One region of the Klebsiella sp. M041 genome, then DNA from elsewhere that is predicted to be linked to it. Evidence: predicted binding sites of a transcription regulator. Region 1 holds the regulator's gene; each other region holds the start of a gene.
What was found. Region 1 encodes LexA, which represses DNA repair genes until DNA is damaged. Its sites were predicted from a motif close to TNCTGTATGTACATACAGNA; they were not measured.
Positions count from the first base shown of each region.

Region 2: a site for LexA is predicted at 1,802-1,821, ahead of umuD (translesion error-prone DNA polymerase V autoproteolytic subunit). Genes of this name have one in related genera too.
Region 3: a site for LexA is predicted at 4,199-4,218, ahead of sbmC (DNA gyrase inhibitor SbmC). Genes of this name have one in related genera too.

Region 1 is NZ_JCAXWU010000024.1:36,757-43,697, forward strand. Features, by position in the region: gene plsB (glycerol-3-phosphate 1-O-acyltransferase PlsB) at 1-364, opposite strand, end outside; gene AC6CWS_RS23285 (diacylglycerol kinase) at 493-861, shown strand; gene lexA (transcriptional repressor LexA) at 984-1,592, shown strand; gene dinF (MATE family efflux transporter DinF) at 1,662-2,978, shown strand; partial or broken gene AC6CWS_RS23300 (hypothetical protein) at 3,039-3,150, opposite strand; gene AC6CWS_RS23305 (CsbD family protein) at 3,216-3,425, shown strand; gene zur (zinc uptake transcriptional repressor Zur) at 3,521-4,036, opposite strand; gene AC6CWS_RS23315 (cupin domain-containing protein) at 4,284-4,772, shown strand; gene dusA (tRNA dihydrouridine(20/20a) synthase DusA) at 4,873-5,871, shown strand; gene pspG (envelope stress response protein PspG) at 6,012-6,254, shown strand; gene AC6CWS_RS23330 (quinone oxidoreductase) at 6,436-6,941, opposite strand, start outside.
Region 2 is NZ_JCAXWU010000037.1:14,359-17,896, reverse strand. Features, by position in the region: gene AC6CWS_RS25750 (DNA polymerase III subunit theta) at 1-214, opposite strand, end outside; gene AC6CWS_RS25745 (antirestriction protein) at 451-876, opposite strand; gene AC6CWS_RS25740 (hypothetical protein) at 1,397-1,627, opposite strand; gene umuD (translesion error-prone DNA polymerase V autoproteolytic subunit) at 1,842-2,267, shown strand; gene AC6CWS_RS25730 (Y-family DNA polymerase) at 2,267-3,538, shown strand.
Region 3 is NZ_JCAXWU010000010.1:215,089-222,029, forward strand. Features, by position in the region: gene cobT (nicotinate-nucleotide--dimethylbenzimidazole phosphoribosyltransferase) at 1-975, opposite strand, end outside; gene cobS (adenosylcobinamide-GDP ribazoletransferase) at 1,003-1,743, opposite strand; gene AC6CWS_RS15525 (DUF496 family protein) at 2,055-2,378, opposite strand; gene AC6CWS_RS15530 (FUSC family protein) at 2,546-3,604, opposite strand; gene sbmC (DNA gyrase inhibitor SbmC) at 3,703-4,176, opposite strand; gene dacD (serine-type D-Ala-D-Ala carboxypeptidase DacD) at 4,362-5,525, opposite strand; gene sbcB (exodeoxyribonuclease I) at 5,706-6,941, shown strand, end outside.

The sequences.
Region 1 (6,941 bases):
TTTGCACATCGAGATCCGGATGGTTGCGGTGCAGATCGAGGTAGTCGTGGAACAGCTTGATGGACTCTTCTTTTGGCGTGTAGTAGGTGAATACGCGCGGCCCGCCGTGGATGAATACGTAGCGCGGCAGCAGGGCGCCGTCGATTTCCAGCGGTTCAAGCGGGTCAGGTAAATCATGCGCTAGACATTGGGCGCGCAGCGTCAGCAGGTCCGCCTTGGAGTTATAGGGCAGGACGTACATGACCGGACGCGAGGTATCGAGTCCTAATTCCTGAGCAGGCTCTGCCGGAATAGACTTGCTTTTTACCAGCACCCGTAATGGTAAATTCAGTAATTTATAGTAAATTCGTTGCCAGCCGGACATAAACGATGTGAAGCCTCTGGTTAATCATGCAAATGCGCGGCAAGAATAACAGAAAGCGGGCAAAATTTCCGTTACCGCGCGGCAAACGCGTACACTCATCGACGTCATTTACATAAAAAGGTTTTGTGATGGCCAATAATACCACCGGGTTAACCCGAATCATTAAGGCGGCAGGTTACTCCTGGAAAGGATTTCGCGCGGCGTGGATCAACGAGGCCGCGTTTCGTCAGGAAGGTGTCGCCGCCATCGTGGCCGTCGCGATAGCCTGCTGGCTGGACGTCGACGCCATCACCCGCGTATTGCTGATTGGCTCGGTCCTGCTAGTGATGATAGTCGAAATTCTCAACAGCGCGATTGAGGCGGTCGTGGACCGTATTGGCTCGGATTATCACGAGCTTTCAGGGCGCGCCAAAGACATGGGGTCGGCGGCGGTCCTGCTGGCGATTATCATCGCGCTGATCACCTGGGGAACGCTGCTGTGGAGCCATTATCACTAACGTTCTTCGCTAACCCTCGCAAAATATAAACAATCTGCCGATTTTTGTGTGCCATGTGGTTCCAAAATCACCGTTAGCTGTATATACTCACAGCATAACTGTATATACACCCAGGGGGCGGAATGAAAGCGTTAACGACCAGGCAGCAAGAGGTGTTTGATCTCATTCGGGATCATATCAGCCAGACGGGCATGCCGCCGACGCGTGCGGAGATTGCTCAGCGCTTGGGGTTCCGTTCCCCAAACGCGGCGGAAGAACACCTGAAAGCGCTGGCGCGTAAAGGCGCAATCGAGATCGTCTCCGGCGCCTCGCGCGGTATCCGCCTGCTGACGGAAGAAGAGCACGGCCTGCCGCTGATCGGCCGCGTCGCCGCCGGTGAGCCGCTGCTGGCGCAGCAGCATATTGAAGGCCACTATCAGGTCGACCCGTCGATGTTCAAGCCCAACGCCGATTTTCTGCTGCGCGTCAGCGGGATGTCGATGAAAGACATCGGTATTCTGGATGGCGATCTGCTGGCGGTCCACAAAACCCAGGATGTGCGTAACGGCCAGGTGGTGGTAGCGCGCATTGACGATGAAGTGACGGTGAAGCGCCTGAAAAAGCAGGGCAACGTCGTCGAACTGTTGCCGGAAAACAGCGAATTTACCCCTATCGTTGTCGATCTGCGTCAGCAGAGTTTTACCATTGAGGGTCTGGCCGTTGGCGTGATCCGTAATGGAGAATGGCTGTAACGCCTGCCCCCGCGCAGCGTCATCTGATGCATGACGCTGCGACGTTTGTCCTCAATCAGGTCTCCGAACATGCTGCTCAACGCTGCCGATAAAGCGCTGTGGCGCCTTGCACTCCCCATGATTTTCTCCAATATCACCGTCCCGCTGCTGGGGCTGGTGGATACCGCGGTGATCGGCCACCTTGACAGCCCGGTATACCTCGGCGGCGTCGCGGTCGGAGCGACGGCCACCAGTTTCCTGTTTATGCTGCTGCTGTTTCTTCGCATGAGCACCACCGGGCTGACCGCTCAGGCCTGGGGGGCCAAAGATCCGCTGCGACTGGCGCGGGCGCTGGTGCAGCCGCTGGCTCTGGCGCTGGGCGCCGGGGTGTTGATTATCCTGTTTCGCCTGCCGCTGATTAACCTCGCCCTGCATATCGTCGGCGGCAGCGGGGCGGTTCTCGAGCAGGCGAGACGATTTCTCGATATCCGCTGGCTCAGCGCTCCCGCGTCGCTGGCCAACCTTGTGCTGCTTGGCTGGCTGTTGGGGGTCCAGTACGCCCGGGCGCCGGTGATTTTGCTGGTGGTCGGTAATCTGTTGAATATTGTGCTCGACCTGTGGCTGGTGATGGGCCTGCGGATGAACGTCCAGGGGGCGGCGCTGGCCACGGTCACTGCGGAGTACGCCACACTCATTATCGGCCTGATGATGACGAAGCGGGTGCTGACGCTGCGCGGCGTGTCGCTGGCGATGCTGAAAAACGCCTGGCGTGGCGACATGCGCCGTCTGCTGGCGTTGAATCGCGACATCATGCTGCGCTCCCTGCTGCTGCAGCTGTGCTTTGGCGCGCTGACCGTCTACGGCGCCCGTCTGGGCAGCGATATCGTGGCGGTCAACGCCGTACTGATGACCATGCTGACCTTTACCGCCTACGCGCTGGATGGCTTTGCCTATGCCGTGGAGGCCCACTCCGGCCAGGCCTACGGCGCGCGCGACGGCAGCCAGCTGCTGGAGGTGTGGCGGGCGGCCTGCCGGCAGTCCGGTATGGTGGCGCTGGCGTTTGCCCTGGTTTACAGCCTGGCGGGGGAGTACATCATCGCGCTGTTAACCTCGCTGCCTTCCCTGCAGCAGCTGGCCGATCGCTATCTGATCTGGCAGACCATCCTGCCGGTGGTCGGGGTCTGGTGCTATCTGCTGGACGGCATGTTTATCGGCGCGACGCGCGGCGCGGAGATGCGGAACAGTATGGCGGTCGCCGCGGCCGGCTTCGCCGTGACGCTGCTTACGGTCCCGGCGCTCGGCAATCATGGCCTGTGGCTGGCGCTGGCGGCGTTTCTCGCGCTGCGAGGCCTGTCGCTGGCGCTGATCTGGCGCCGCCACTGGCGACGCGGCACCTGGTTTAGTTAGCCCTTTCTCTAGCTCGCCGTTATCGGTGAACGTCCTCCGGTCGCGCCAGGCTTGCCGGATCGACTCAGTAGCCCGGCCGAGCGTAGCGCGTGCCGGGAAAACCACCTTCAGCGTTTCCAGTGAGGGCTATGGTTAAAAATTCCGAATAACGAATCGGCGCCAGCATTCTCATCTATAGTTAATACCATGTCCGGCACAAAACGGGCTGTAAACCCACCGAATGATGAGGACGTTATCATGAATAAAGACGAAATCGGCGGTAACTGGAAACAGTTGAAAGGTAAAGCCAAGGAACAGTGGGGCAAACTTACCGATGACGATATGACCGTAATCGAAGGGAAGCGCGACCAGCTGGTCGGCAAAATTCAGGAGCGTTACGGCTATGAGAAAGATCAGGCTGAGAAAGAAGTCTCAGACTGGGAGCATAAGAACGACTATCGCTGGTAGCGTTCCGTGATCCGAAGAATGAAGCATTTGTGTTAGTGCCTGTCTAAATGGCGCAGGGACGCGCCGTTAACCCTTTTTCCCGCTGCGGCTGCCGCTCAGCGGGCTTTCTTTTTGAGCTGAATCGTATGATCGTGCTGGCAGTGTCCCGGCGTGCTGCAGGCTTCCACTTCCACGCAGCTCGCGCAAAGGCCATGAGCTTCAATCACGTTGTGGCGCAGGGCGAAGCCCATTCTGGCCGCCAGCGTGTGCATGATATCTTCCACCCCTTCAGCCGCCTCTTCCTTCACCACGCCGCAGCGGTCGCAGATAAACATGGCCGAGCTGTGGGTTGGCTGGTCAAAGAGATGACACAGCACATAGCTGTTGGTCGATTCCACCTTGTGGACAAAACCCTGCTCGAGTAAAAACTCCAGCGCGCGGTAGACCGTCGGCGGCTTCGCCTGCGGCTCTTTCTCACGCAGCAGATCCAGCAGGTCGTAGGCGCTGATTGCCCCTTGCTGCAGGCTCATCAGGCGCAACACTTCCAGACGCTGTGGGGTCAGGCGTACGCCGCGTTGCGCACACAGCTTTTCAGCATGCGCTAACATCTCTTGCGAAGGGGTCTTATCCATGAGCATCCTCAGGTTGCGTGAAATTGAATCTGTTACTTTATCACGTTCCGCGGAAAACGCCGAGACCCGACGGGTGATGCGGGTCATACTTCAGATTGTCGGCGCCAGTCCACTCCCTGGCGCTGGCCGCTGACGCTCGTGGAGGCTGCGCCTTAGCCGGTCGTTAAAACCGTATGCCCGATTTAATCGCAACACGCCTGACCCAGGGTATGCTATATCTGAAGTGTCTCATTTTCGGGAGAAAACGATGAAACGACCTGATTGCATTCGCCACTGGCGCGAACTGGAAGGGCCCGACGATGCCACTTATCCCGACAGCCCGGAGCGTTTTTCCATTGGCGCGCCGCTGGGGCGCGGTTTACGCCTCAACCGGCTGGGCATCCACCACGAGAGACTGCCGCCCGGGCGGCGCACCTCTTACCCGCACGCGGAGAGCGATGAGGAAGAGTTCATCTATGTGCTGGAGGGCTATCCGGAAGTGTGGATAAACGGCTATCTCTGGAAGCTGGAGCCGGGCGATAGCGTGGGTTTCCCCGCCGGCACCGGCGTTTGCCACACCTTTCTCAATAACACCGAGCAGGAGGTTCGTCTCTTGGTGGTGGGTGAGGCCAACAAAAAGTACAACCGAATTTACTACCCGCTCAATCCCGGCTATGCCGCGACGCGCCAGGATCGCTGGGTTGATCATCCGCCGCAGTTCTTTGGCCCACATGACGGCAAACCGCGGATAAAGTAATCGACACCGGGAAGGGGCGAAGCGCGGCGCACTACGCGCCTGTGGTTTATCTTTATGCTATAGTAGCGCCCCTTTTTACCCGGATGCTTATTTATTCGCCATGATGCCTGAATCAACGTCACCTGTTTTTCCTGCTCACCGCTTCTCCATCGCGCCGATGCTCGACTGGACTGACCGGCATTGCCGCTACTTCCTGCGGCTGCTGTCGCGGCATACGCTGCTGTATACCGAAATGGTGACCACCGGGGCGATTATTCACGGCAAAGGGGACTATCTGGCCTATAGCGAAGAAGAACACCCGGTTGCCCTGCAGCTCGGCGGCAGCGATCCGCAGGCCCTGGCGCAGTGCGCGAAGCTGGCCGAGGCGCGCGGCTATGATGAGATCAATCTCAACGTCGGCTGCCCCTCCGATCGGGTGCAGAACGGGATGTTTGGCGCCTGTCTGATGGGGAATGCCCAGCTGGTGGCCGACTGTATCAAAGCGATGCGCGATGTGGTGTCGATCCCGGTCACGGTGAAGACCCGTATCGGCATCGACGACCAGGATAGCTATGAATTCCTTTGCGATTTCATTGAGACGGTCTCCGGCAAGGGCGAATGTGAGATGTTTATTATTCACGCCCGCAAAGCCTGGCTCTCCGGTCTGAGCCCGAAAGAGAACCGCGAGATCCCGCCGCTGGATTACCCCCGCGTCTGGCAGCTGAAGCGCGACTTCCCCCATCTGACGATGGCGATTAACGGCGGCATCAAATCGCTGGATGAAGTCAGAGCACAGCTTGAGCATATGGATGGGGTGATGGTCGGGCGTGAGGCCTATCAGAATCCGGGCATTCTGGCTTCGGTCGACCGGGAGATTTTCGGCGTCGCCGGTGCGGATGCCGATCCCGTGGCCGTCGTGCGGGCCATGTACCCGTATATTGAGCGCGAGCTCAGCAAGGGTACTTATCTGGGCCATATCACCCGTCATATGCTGGGACTGTTTCAGGGTATCCCGGGCGCCCGGCAGTGGCGTCGCTACCTGAGCGAGAATGCGCATAAAGCCGGCGCCGACATTGCGGTGCTGGAGCAGGCCCTGAAGCTGGTGGCCGATAAGCGTTAGTTTCTCACCAAAACCTGGTGAAATTGACCACGCCTCGCACACCATTGCGGGGCGTTTTCTTTTAAATTCAATTATTTATTGTTGGCATGTTTTTTGTAATACCTGCAGAGCGACATATTAATGACTGTGGGGAGAGAGCCATGCTGGAACTGTTATTTGTCATCGGATTTTTTGTCATGCTGCTGGTCACCGGCGTATCGCTGTTGGGGATTATCGCCGCCATCGTGGTGGCTACGGCGCTGATGTTCGTCGGCGGTTTGTTTGCTTTAATGATTAAATTGCTGCCGTGGCTGCTGTTGGCGGTGGTGGTGGTGTGGGTTATTCGGGCACTGAAAACCCCGGACGGAAACGCTTTTCGCGACAATAACCGTTGGCGTTACTAAGGTATTGAGGGGTATGTCACAACCTGAACAATTTTGCACAGAACCGCGTAGGCATTACTGCGCAAATCTGTCACTATTAGCGCGTTAACGAATTCATCGCGCTGTACCCTACATACAGCCGAACTAAAAAAAAGTAAGGGCTTCCCAGGTGGAAGCCCTAAACTTTTGTGCCTTTGTTCGCTTACGGCAGCAGCAGACTCGATCCCTGTGTCACCCGGCTTTCCAGAACTTCATGCGCCCGTCGCGCTTCGGTCAGCGGATAGGTCTGACTCTCGGGCACGTCCACTTTAATCACGCCGCTGGCGATCAGCGAAAACAGCTCACTGCAGGCTTCCGCCAGCTCTTCCCGGTTGGTGATATAGCCCTGCAGCGATGGGCGGGTGACGTACAGAGAACCTTTCTGGTTCAGGATCCCCAGATTAACGCCGGTTACCGGGCCGGAGGAGTTGCCAAAGCTGACCATCAGGCCGCGGCGTTGCAGACAGTCCAGAGAGGCTTCCCAGGTATCTTTCCCTACCGAGTCATAGACCACGGCGACTTTCTTACCGTCGGTGAGCGCTTTGAGCCGCTCCGCGATAGGTTCTTCGCGATAGTTAATCACCTGCCAGGCGCCCGCCGCTTTGGCGCGCTGCGCCTTCTGCGCGCTGCCGACGGTGCCGATAAGTTTCGCCCCCAGCGCTTTCGCCC
Region 2 (3,538 bases), on a different contig from region 1:
CATTTGCGCGCGGCAGCTGCTGACTGTTCAGTCGATGTACGCAGAGCCGTTCACGGAAATATTCGCGCAGGTGTTCAGGCTGTTCCCGTTCAACAAGTTCCGGCATGACGGGCTTGTTCATGCGTTCCTGCCAGGCAACAGCAGCGGCCACCTTATCGACGGCAACTTTGTCCTGCTCCTCTTTTGAAAAAGAGGCAATATTCCACTGCGACATACCCAAATTCCGCAAAAGAAGAAAGGGTACGCAGATATTACGCTCTTAATTCTTAACTGGCGACCTGTTGAGGTGAGGCCTGTACGCAGCGCCGCAGGCGTGGCGAACCGCCTCACCGGCAGGCGAAGCCTGCCAGGATTTTCGCGCGGCCGCACCGATCTGCGAAGCCGGGTAAGCTCCCCACAGATCGTGCCGTCTCAGACCTTAAACGGGACGTCGGGCGCCCCGATGTAGTATCAGTCAAGAGCCGCGTAAATAGCTGCGCATTCGTCATGAGAGTCAATGAAATCCCACAGCTGCGATTCCCGCAGCATCAGGTGGCGTGTCAGGGCAGCATCACCGCGTTCATGGTGCAGCCAGATACGGCGGTTGATCGCCAGCGCCGTAATGATAACTCCGGCCGCATCCGCGCTGACGGACCGATCAAACCAGTTATCCGGGTTAGTCAGATGGAAACGGTCACCGTCAGGCATCATGTAGCCGCCGCCCTCCGGAATTCGGATGAAATGCCAGAAGCCTCCGCAGTAATCGGTGATGTGTTTCACAGCGAGCGCATAGACCTGCATCTCTCCGGCCAGAAAATCGTTACCAAACAGATCCGGCAGGAACGAGAGACGGTCGGACTCCTCAACATTCAGCATGGTTTGACGGGCATGATACATAGCAACCTCCACAGGTTCATAAGATTGCGGCACCGGGTTGTGCCGTGCCGACACGACAGCCCGGCGGAAAGCGGAAGACGCAGGGGCGACACCGGAGGCCGCAGCGCAGATAAAGCACGGAGCTAGTCTGGACGGTTTTCGAGCGAAACCTGAGCGAGAAAACGACGGGAAGAACAGCGAGCATCATCAGTAACCTGCGACCGGGCGAGGATGGCGGCGTCAGCGAACCCTTGCATCTGCAGCGGCCGGGTAAAGTGAAGGCACAGCACTACCCGTCGCGATGCAGAGGTTGAATAAAAGGTTTGTCTAACCCGTATTTCGACCACAGGGAGAAAAGCGGAAGCAAATGTCGCAACGCGACAGACGCAGGAATCAGGCCACAGACCGGAGGGATGGGGCCGGGTGAAGCGGAGTCGGCGGCAACGACAAGCCGGTGACGTCCTTATCCGGTGTTGATGGCACGGCGCCGGTTTATCAGTTGCCCGTCACCAGGCGATCCGGGAGACCTCTCGTTCTGAGCTTACCGGCGATCTGGTTTATCACTGGCCACGGAGATACCAATATACATACCGCTTCCCCAGATAATCTGGGAGAGCACAAATATCCACTGAGGGACGTCAACAATCAACAGCGGAAGAAGAGCAACCGTCACGATTAAAATCAGGCGGCTACCGAATTGCCGGCGCACCGGTTCAGCGGCGTCAACCGGGACGCCTGCATATCGCAGAACCTGCCTTAAACCCGTATTCATAATCACTCCACTCAGAATAAATACACTGTACTTCAGTATATTACATTTTATTAGATAACGATTCTCCGGGCTGGCAGTGATCCTTCTGAAATTTCCCTGTTTTTGCAGGAACAGCAAATGGTTACAGACAACGGCAACAAGATGACTTGAAAAAAAACGGCCTCCGCAAAATAATACTGTATATATATACAGTTTCAAGCGAGGGGAAAATACGATGAAGTTCATTCCTGCAGTATCAGAAGCCAGCATAGTAAAAATTCCTTTGTTCACAGAGCGATGCCCTGCGGGTTTTCCGTCACCGGCTGCGGACTACACTGAGTCTGAACTGGATCTGAATGAGTACTGCATTCACCGGCGCCACTCCACCTATTTTGTCAGGGCGATTGGCAACTCAATGACTGATATTGGCCTCTATTCCGGCGATCTGATGGTCGTGGATAAAGCAGAACAGCCGCGGCACGGGGATATTGTTATCGCGGAAATTGAGGGTGAATTTACGGTAAAACGCCTGCTTCTGACGCCACGGCCGGCCTTGCAGGCGATGAACCCGGACTTCCCTTCCCTGTACCCGGATCCGGAAACGCTGCAAATTTTCGGTGTGGTGACGGCCTTCATTCATAAAACCCGGGGGACAGACTGATGTTCGCCCTGGCCGACGTCAACTCCTTCTACGCCAGTTGCGAGAGGGTTTTCAGGCCGGATTTGCGCGGAAAACCGGTCGTCGTTCTCAGTAACAACGATGGCTGCGTTATTGCCCGGAGTGCTGAAGCCAAACGGCTGGGTATAAAGATGGGAACCCCCTGGTTCCAGCTCAAAGAGGCGCAGTTTCCTGAAAAACTGTACGTTTTTTCCAGCAATTACGAGCTCTACGCTAGCCTGAGTAACCGCGTGGTCGCCCTGCTGGAGGAGCTGTCTCCCCGCGTCGAACAATACTCGATAGACGAATGTTTCCTGGATGCCCGGGGAATTGGCCAATGTATGGATCTGGAGGATTTTGGCAGGCAGCTGCGTGGGCACGTTCTCAGTGGAACCGGACTGACGATCGGTGTCGGCTGCGGCGCCACAAAAACACTGGCCAAATCGGCGCAGTGGGCGTCAAAGGAATGGCCACAATTCAGGGGGGTGCTGGCGCTGTCGCCCGATAATCCACGCAGGACGGCAAAATTACTCAGCCTGCAGCCGGTGGAAGAAATCTGGGGCGTGGGGAACCGGATAGCGAAAAAGCTGCACGTTATGGGGATCACCACCGCCCTGCAGCTGTCGCTGACGAACCCCGCGTTTATCCGCAAAAACTTCAACGTAGTGCTGGAGCGCACGGTACGTGAGCTGAACGGCGAGAGTTGCATTTCACTGGAGGAAGCGCCGCCGCCGAAACAGCAGATTGTCTGCAGTCGCAGCTTCGGGCAGCGGATCACCACCTATGAAGAAATGCGCCAGGCCGTCTGCCAGTACGCCGAGCGCGCAGCAGAAAAGTTGCGAGGTGAGCGGCAGTACTGCCGGCATATCAGCATCTTCATCAAAACCTCCCCTTTTGCGGTTAATGAACCGTACTACGGTAACGTGGCCACTGAGAAACTGAACACCCCTACCCGTGACACCCGGGACATTATAGCGGCAGCGGTCAGGTCTCTGGACAGGATCTGGCTCGATGGCCACCGCTACGCAAAAGCGGGGATAATGCTCAATGATTTCAGCCCGAACGGCGTTGCACAGCTGAATCTGTTCGATGACGTGCAGCCACGGCCGCACAGCGATGCGCTGATGAAGGTGCTCGACGGTATTAATCATTCCGGACTCGGGAAAGTCTGGTTTGCCGGACGGGGTATTGCGCCGGACTGGCAGATGAAACGGGAGATGCTGTCACCGGCATATACCACCCGCTGGAAGGAGCTGCCGGTTGCCCGTTTCTGA
Region 3 (6,941 bases), on a different contig from region 1:
CATGGCCAGCGCGGCGCCGCTGCCCTCCCCCAGGCGCATGTCCATATCGAGATACGGGCGCAGACCCAGCGCGTCGAGGGCGATCCGCGCTCCTTTCTCCGCCGACAGGTGCGAAGGGATAAGATACGGATGCGCCGCCGGGGCCATGCGGCAGGCCGCCAGAGCCGAAGCGTAGGAGAGGAAGCCATCCAGCACCACCGGCAGGCCGCAGGAGGCCGCCCCGAGGATCACCCCGGTCATACCCACCAGATCAAAACCGCCCACCTTCGCCAGCACCTCCAGCCCGTCCGCCGGGTTCGGCTGGTTATGAGCGATCGCCTGGCGCACCACCGCCACCTTATGGCCCCGCTGCGCCAGCGGCAGATTGGCCCCGCAGCCCACCACCGCGTCGGGGTCGCTGCCGGTCAGGACGCTGATCGTCGCAGCGGCCGGGGTGGTATTGGCCATCCCCAGCTCCCCCACGCCAAAGACGTTCACCCCGTCGGCGGCGAGCTGGCGGGTGAAACGCATGCTGGCCAGCAGCACCGTCTCCGCCTGCTGACGGCTCATCGCCGCCGTCCGGGCGATATTCCCGCTACCGCGGGCCACCTTGAGGTTGATCAGGCCCGGCAGCGGCTCGGCGTCGATGCCGACATCCACCACCTCCACTCTCACGCCGGCCTGCGCCGCCAGCACGCAGACGCCGGTGTTGCCCCGCACCATATTGCCGGCATGAATGGCCGTCACCGCCTGCGGGGAAGGGGTCACGCCTTCATGCCAGACGCCGTGGTCGGCGCACATGACCACGATGGCTTTTTCAGTCAGCGCCAGCTGCCCCTGCAGCCCCGGCAGACCGGCCAGCTGTACCGCCAGGCTCTCCAGACGGCCAAGGCTGCCGGGCGGCTTTAACAGGCCATCAATATGCTGCTGCGCGCGCGCCATGCCCGTCACATCGGGCTGCGGAATGGCAGCCAGTAACGCCGAAAGTGTTTCCATTCTGTTCCTCACCGTTGATGCCAGGCCTTACAGTAGCGCCAGTAAAAAGAGTAATTCACCCAGCTCGATCGCCGCTCCGAGGGTATCCCCGGTCTGCCCGCCGAGGGTTCGCTTCAGCGCCCACCCCAGACCCCAGATCAGCACCAGGGCGATCAGCGCGGCGCGCAGCCCCTGCAGCCCCAGCAGGGCGGTGGCCAGCGCGATCGCCAGCGCCATCGTCACCAGCGTCTGCTGCAGGCTAATTTTGCCAATAAACAGATTGCCCAGCCCTTTTTCCCGCGCATAGCGATGGCGATACATCAGCAGCACCGCCATTCCGCGACCGACGGCGCAGGCCGCCGCCAGCGCCGCGATGGGGTTGACATCGCGCAGCAGCAGTTCGCCGACCACCAGCACCTTCGCCACCAGCACAAAAATCAGCGCCAGCCCGCCGTGGGTACCCAGCCGGCTGTCGCGCATGATCTCCAGCATTCGATCGCGGGTGCGGGCGGAGAAGATGCCGTCGCAGGTATCGGCCAGCCCGTCAAGGTGAAATCCGCCGGTGAGCAGCGCCAGCGCCAGCGCGCCGAACAGCGCCGCCAGCGGGACGCCGCACCACGGCTGCAGGAGGTACACCACCGCGCCGGCGATGGCGCCGAGCAATAAACCGACCAGCGGGAAGGTGACGATACTGCGCTGGTACTGTTCGATCTCCAGGCCCTGAGATAACCGCGCCGGGACCGGCAGACGGCTGATAAACGAGAGTGCGGCAAAGAATGACTTAATCACGTGGGGTTGACTCCTGTCGGCGAAAGCAGCGGAAGAGATTCTGTCGCGCCCGGTCAGCACCTGAGTATGTCTTCTGGCGAATCGATCGTCGGAGAGGTGAGAGGTGTTGAGATATCGCCCTGACGCCGCTGCGTCAGATGCCCGGCCAGGATGAGAGAAACCTTTCCGATATCAATACGTTTTCGCGGGGCAGTATAGCAAAGAGTCGGTGGAAAGAGGCAGTTGCCGGCACAAAGTTTTCGCAGAAAAAGAGACGGGAGGTGGTAGTGCAGAACAGCCCGGCGACGCTGACCGCCGCCGGACAGCTGGGATTAGCCTTCGACTTTGGCTTCACCCATCACTTTCAGTTTTTTAGAGATGTCGCGGCGCTCTTTGGACAGCTCGGCATTCTTGATGATGTAGTCATCAACGCGGTCTTCGTAATCGCTCTTCATGCTGGCGATGATGCCCTGGATGGCTTCCACGCTCATGCCCGGTTTGATGTAGTCGCTGAGGTTGTCCAGCAGCAGAACGCGCTTCTGGTTATCACGGATCTTTTTCTCAACGTCCTGAATTTCACGCTGCAGTTTGTTCTTACGACGGTACAGACGAACAAACTCCAGTACGTCCTGGAAAGAAGGCTTAGTTGTTTCCATTTTTACACCCCTAATAATTGAGATTCGGATTCGTAAAGCGACTGCGTTATAGGGCTAACATAACTGCTAGCAGTCGCTGATGACAATGTTTTTTCCTTTGCGTTTATCATAACCCTAAACGCTGCTGAATCGAAACAACCCATGCAGTTACCCGGTGCATCTGGTGCTTATTTGCGCAACGCGCGGCAGATCAGATGCGACAGCAGCTCCAGCTGGCGCGCCAGTTCAATAGAGAGCCAAACATAGCCATGGATCGGGGTTTCCGCCAGGCTATCGTCACCCTGCTCTTTCATCAGCTGGCGCAGTTCGAGGACGATCTCATTCAGCTTTTCATTATTGGCGCGCACAGGCTGAGGGTTCCCTTCGTACAGCGCGTGGGCGATGGCCAACAGCGTCTGCTGGGTCATCTGCTGCGTCTCCCGCAGGGTGTGCGCATTGAGCATGACGAAGTGGCCCGGACGGGTTGCCCACCAGGCGTTGATCTGCAGCTCCAGCATGCACACGAGGTTGCGGCTGACGGTCTGGATAGCCTCGAAGATCGCCTTCTGGATGTGCGTCTCTTTGCTGGCGGGGGTGATCAGCCCGCGCATTTTGACGACGTCGTTGAGCGCCTGTTGGAGATGCTTTTCCAGCCGCGGCCGATCCACCAGATTTGGCGAGAAGCCGGCCTGGTAGAGGCGGTTGAAGTTGGTGACATAGCTGGCCATCTGGATGCGCCAGTGGATAAACGCCCGCTGTGGCCAGATACCGGTAAACAGCATCGCCAGCAGCGAGCCGAAGATCACGTCGCCGCTTCGCCACAGCGCGGTATGCATATCGCCCGGCGGCGCCCCGACCACCACCGACAGGGTGATGCCGATCAGCAGCGCCTGATAGGGTTTCTTGCCCAGCGCCAGCCAGCCGCAGAGGAACATCGCCGCCGCGCACCAGAGGACCATCAGCGGCAGCGAGATAAGCTCAAGCTTCAGCGCCACCAGCCCCAGCGCCGAGCCGAGGATCGTGCCGCCGATGCGCTGAAACGCCCGCGGCACGACGTTGCCCCAGAAGGAGATCGGCCCCATTACCACCACCAGGGTGATGAGAGGCCAGGTCCCCTCAGGCACGTTCAGCAGCCGCACCAGCAAAAAGGTGAGCACAAAGGCCAGCGCAATCCGCACACCATGCACCACCCGATAATGGCGATACAAGCGGATCTCAAATGGCTTGAGTGATTTATCAGCGCGCACAACCCTCTCCGGCAAAACGAAAAGGCCAATTGTAACTGCTTTTTCGCCCGGAGCGTGCCGGGAATGTAAAAATCCTTGTCCGGAACAGGGGTAAATCGCTACGACGCGACGCGGGCGACGGGAACATACATGTCGATTTCCCAGTAGCCGTCGTGGTTGCCGTCGTTAAGATAGACCTCAAAGCAGGGCTGAGGGGCGATGCGATACGCCGTGCTCTGCAGCAGGCTGTCGAAAAACTGCCTCCACGGGGTGGCGAAGTCGTGATCCACCACCCGCGCGCGGGCGCAGGCGTAATCCCCGCCGGCAATCGCCGTTATGATCACCCCTTCGCTGTTGGCGGGAATGACGTAATCCTCGTCAACCGCGACCACGGTGGCGCAGCGCAGTTTTTCCGCCGGCACGTCCTCCGGGTTATCGTAGTAGACGGCAAGCCACTCGCGGGCGGGCACCTGCTGGCCCTCAACCCATATCATCAGTTGCTCAAACCCCTGCCTGACGGTTTGATCCCAGGGCCCGACCAGATGGAAACCGGCAATGGTTTTCTTGCCGAGGGGGGTGACGCTGTAGTTCATCTTGCCTCCTTTGGAGATAAATGACTGTATGAATATACAGTTAATTTAACAGGAGATCCCCCCTCAGTATGTGCGCGAATTCACAGAGTCGCCATTGCGGCTGATGAAAAAAACGGCGATGTTGTCACCGTGTCTGCCGGGCGGCAGGCGAAAAAAAACCGCCTGCAAAGAGGCGGTTGGCGTGGTTACAGCTCGTGGTGCAGGTAATCGCTCATTCGCGAGAACACCCCGCCTTTATTAATGCTTTCGAGGGTGACCAACGGATAGTGGCCCACGACCTTGTCGCCGTCATACAGCGAAATCTCGCCGACCCGCTGGTTGGCGGCGATCGGCGCCTCCAGATCCTTTTTATCCAGCACGTATTTCGCCTTAATCCGCGACACTTCCGCCTTCGGCAGCGCTAACCAGAAATCCTGATCGGTGCCGAGCTTAATCTGCTCTTTATCGCCGTACCAGATGCGCTCGCTGCCGACCTTCTGCCCCTTCTGCAGCACCTGCACGGTGTCGAAGTTTTGCTGCCCCCAGTGCAGCAGTTTCGCGGCCTGCTGCTCGCGGCCTTTCGGGCTGTCGGCCCCCATCACCACGGCGATCAGCCGACGCTGGCCATCCACCGCCGAGGCGATCAGGTTGAACCCGGCGCCCGACGTGTGTCCGGTTTTCAGGCCATCGACGTTCAGGGTTTTATCCCACAGCAGACCGTTACGGTTTTGCTGGGTAATGCCGTTCCACGTCAGGCTTTTCTGGCTGTACATGTGGTAGACGTCAGGCTCACCATGGATAATCGCCCGCGACAGCACCGCCAGGTCATAGGCCGAACTGTGCTGGCCCGGGGCATCGAGGCCGTGGACGGTTTCGAAATGGGTATCCTGCAGATGCAGTTTTTCGACATACTGATTCATCAGGGCGACAAACTGCGGCTGACCGCCGGCGACATAGTCAGCCAGCGCGACGCAGGCGTCGTTGCCGGAGTCGACAATCAGCCCGCGGCTGAGGTCGCGGACGCTGACGCGATCCCCTGGCTTTAAGAACATCAGGGATGACCCGTCGAACACCGGGTTGCCCTTCGCCCAGGCGTCTTTCCCCACGGTGACGATATCGTCAAAGGTGATACGATGGCTGTCGATGGCGCGATCGACCACGTAGCCGGTCATTAATTTGGTCAGGCTGGCAGGATTGCGCTGCTGATGTTCGTTACCCGCGGTCAGTACCTGACCGGTGGTGTAATCCATCAGCACCCAGGAGCCAGCCTGAATGGAAGGCGGCGCGACCGTAGCAGGTAAGTCGACGGCAAATGCGCAGGAAACGCTCGAAGCGAGCAAAGATACAGCAATAAACAAACGGCCTTTCAACGGCATATCCTCTAGATTTACAGATCCGCCGTCCTTTTTACGGAACTTCGCGTTTCATATCAGGGTTTAATTGCAAGAAAATATGACACGGCGGAGGATGTTGCTTGCCGTTACCCTTCTGATGACCGGGCAAATCGTTTACCATACCGGTCGCACGCCACCACGGATAATGAACAGACTATGCAAGACAGCGTCAACCAGCCCGGATTTTTATTCCACGATTATGAAACCTTCGGCACCAGCCCTTCCCTTGACCGGCCGGCGCAGTTCGCCGCCATCCGCACCGACGCGGAGTTAAACGTGCTGGGCGAGCCCGAGGTGTTTTACTGCAAGCCCGCTGACGATTACCTGCCGCAGCCGCAGGCGGTAATGATCACCGGGATCACCCCGCAGGAAGCGCTGGCCAAAGGGGATAACGAGGCCGCGTTTGCCCGCCGCATCCACGATCTGTTCACGGTGCCGCAAACCTGCATCGTCGGCTATAACAACGTGCGCTTTGATGACGAAGTGACGCGGAATATCTTCTATCGCAACTTCTATGACCCTTATGCCTGGAGCTGGCAGCACGATAACTCGCGCTGGGATCTGCTCGACGTGATGCGCGCCTGCTATGCCCTGCGTCCGGAAGGGATCGCCTGGCCGGAAAATGACGAGGGTCTGCCGAGCTTCCGCCTTGAACATCTGACCGTCGCCAACGGTATTGAACACCAGAACGCCCATGACGCGATGGCCGACGTGTACGCCACCATCGCCATGGCGAAGCTGGTGAAAACCCGGCAGCCGCGGCTGTTTGACTATCTCTACAGCCACCGCAATAAGCGCAAGCTGGCGACGCTCATCGACGTGCCGCAGATGAAGCCGCTGGTGCATGTCTCCGGCATGTTCGGCGCCGCGCGCGGCAACACCAGCCTGGTGGCGCCCCTGGCCTGGCATCCGGAAAACCGCAATGCGGTGATTATGGTCGATCTGGCGGGGGATATGGCGCCGCTGCTGGAGCTGGATGCGGACGCCCTGCGCGAGCGGCTTTACACCCCGCGCGCCGAGCTTGGCGATCTGCCGGCGGCGCCGATTAAGCTGGTGCATTTGAACAAATGTCCGGTGCTGGCCCAGGCCAATACCCTGCGCCCGCAGGATGCCGACCGGCTGGGGATCTCCATTCAGCGCTGTCTGGAGAATGCCCAGCTGCTGCGGGCGAATCCGCAGGTGCGGGAGAAAGTGGTGGCGGTGTATGCCGAAGCCGAGCCGTTCGTGCCGTCCGAAAACGTCGACGCCCAGCTTTACAATGGGTTCTTTAGCGATGCCGACCGCGCGGCGATGAAAATCGTGCTGGAAACCGAACCGCGCAATCTGCCGGCGCTGGATATCACCTTCGCCGACAAGCGCATCGAACGCCTGCTGTTTAACTACCGGGCGCGC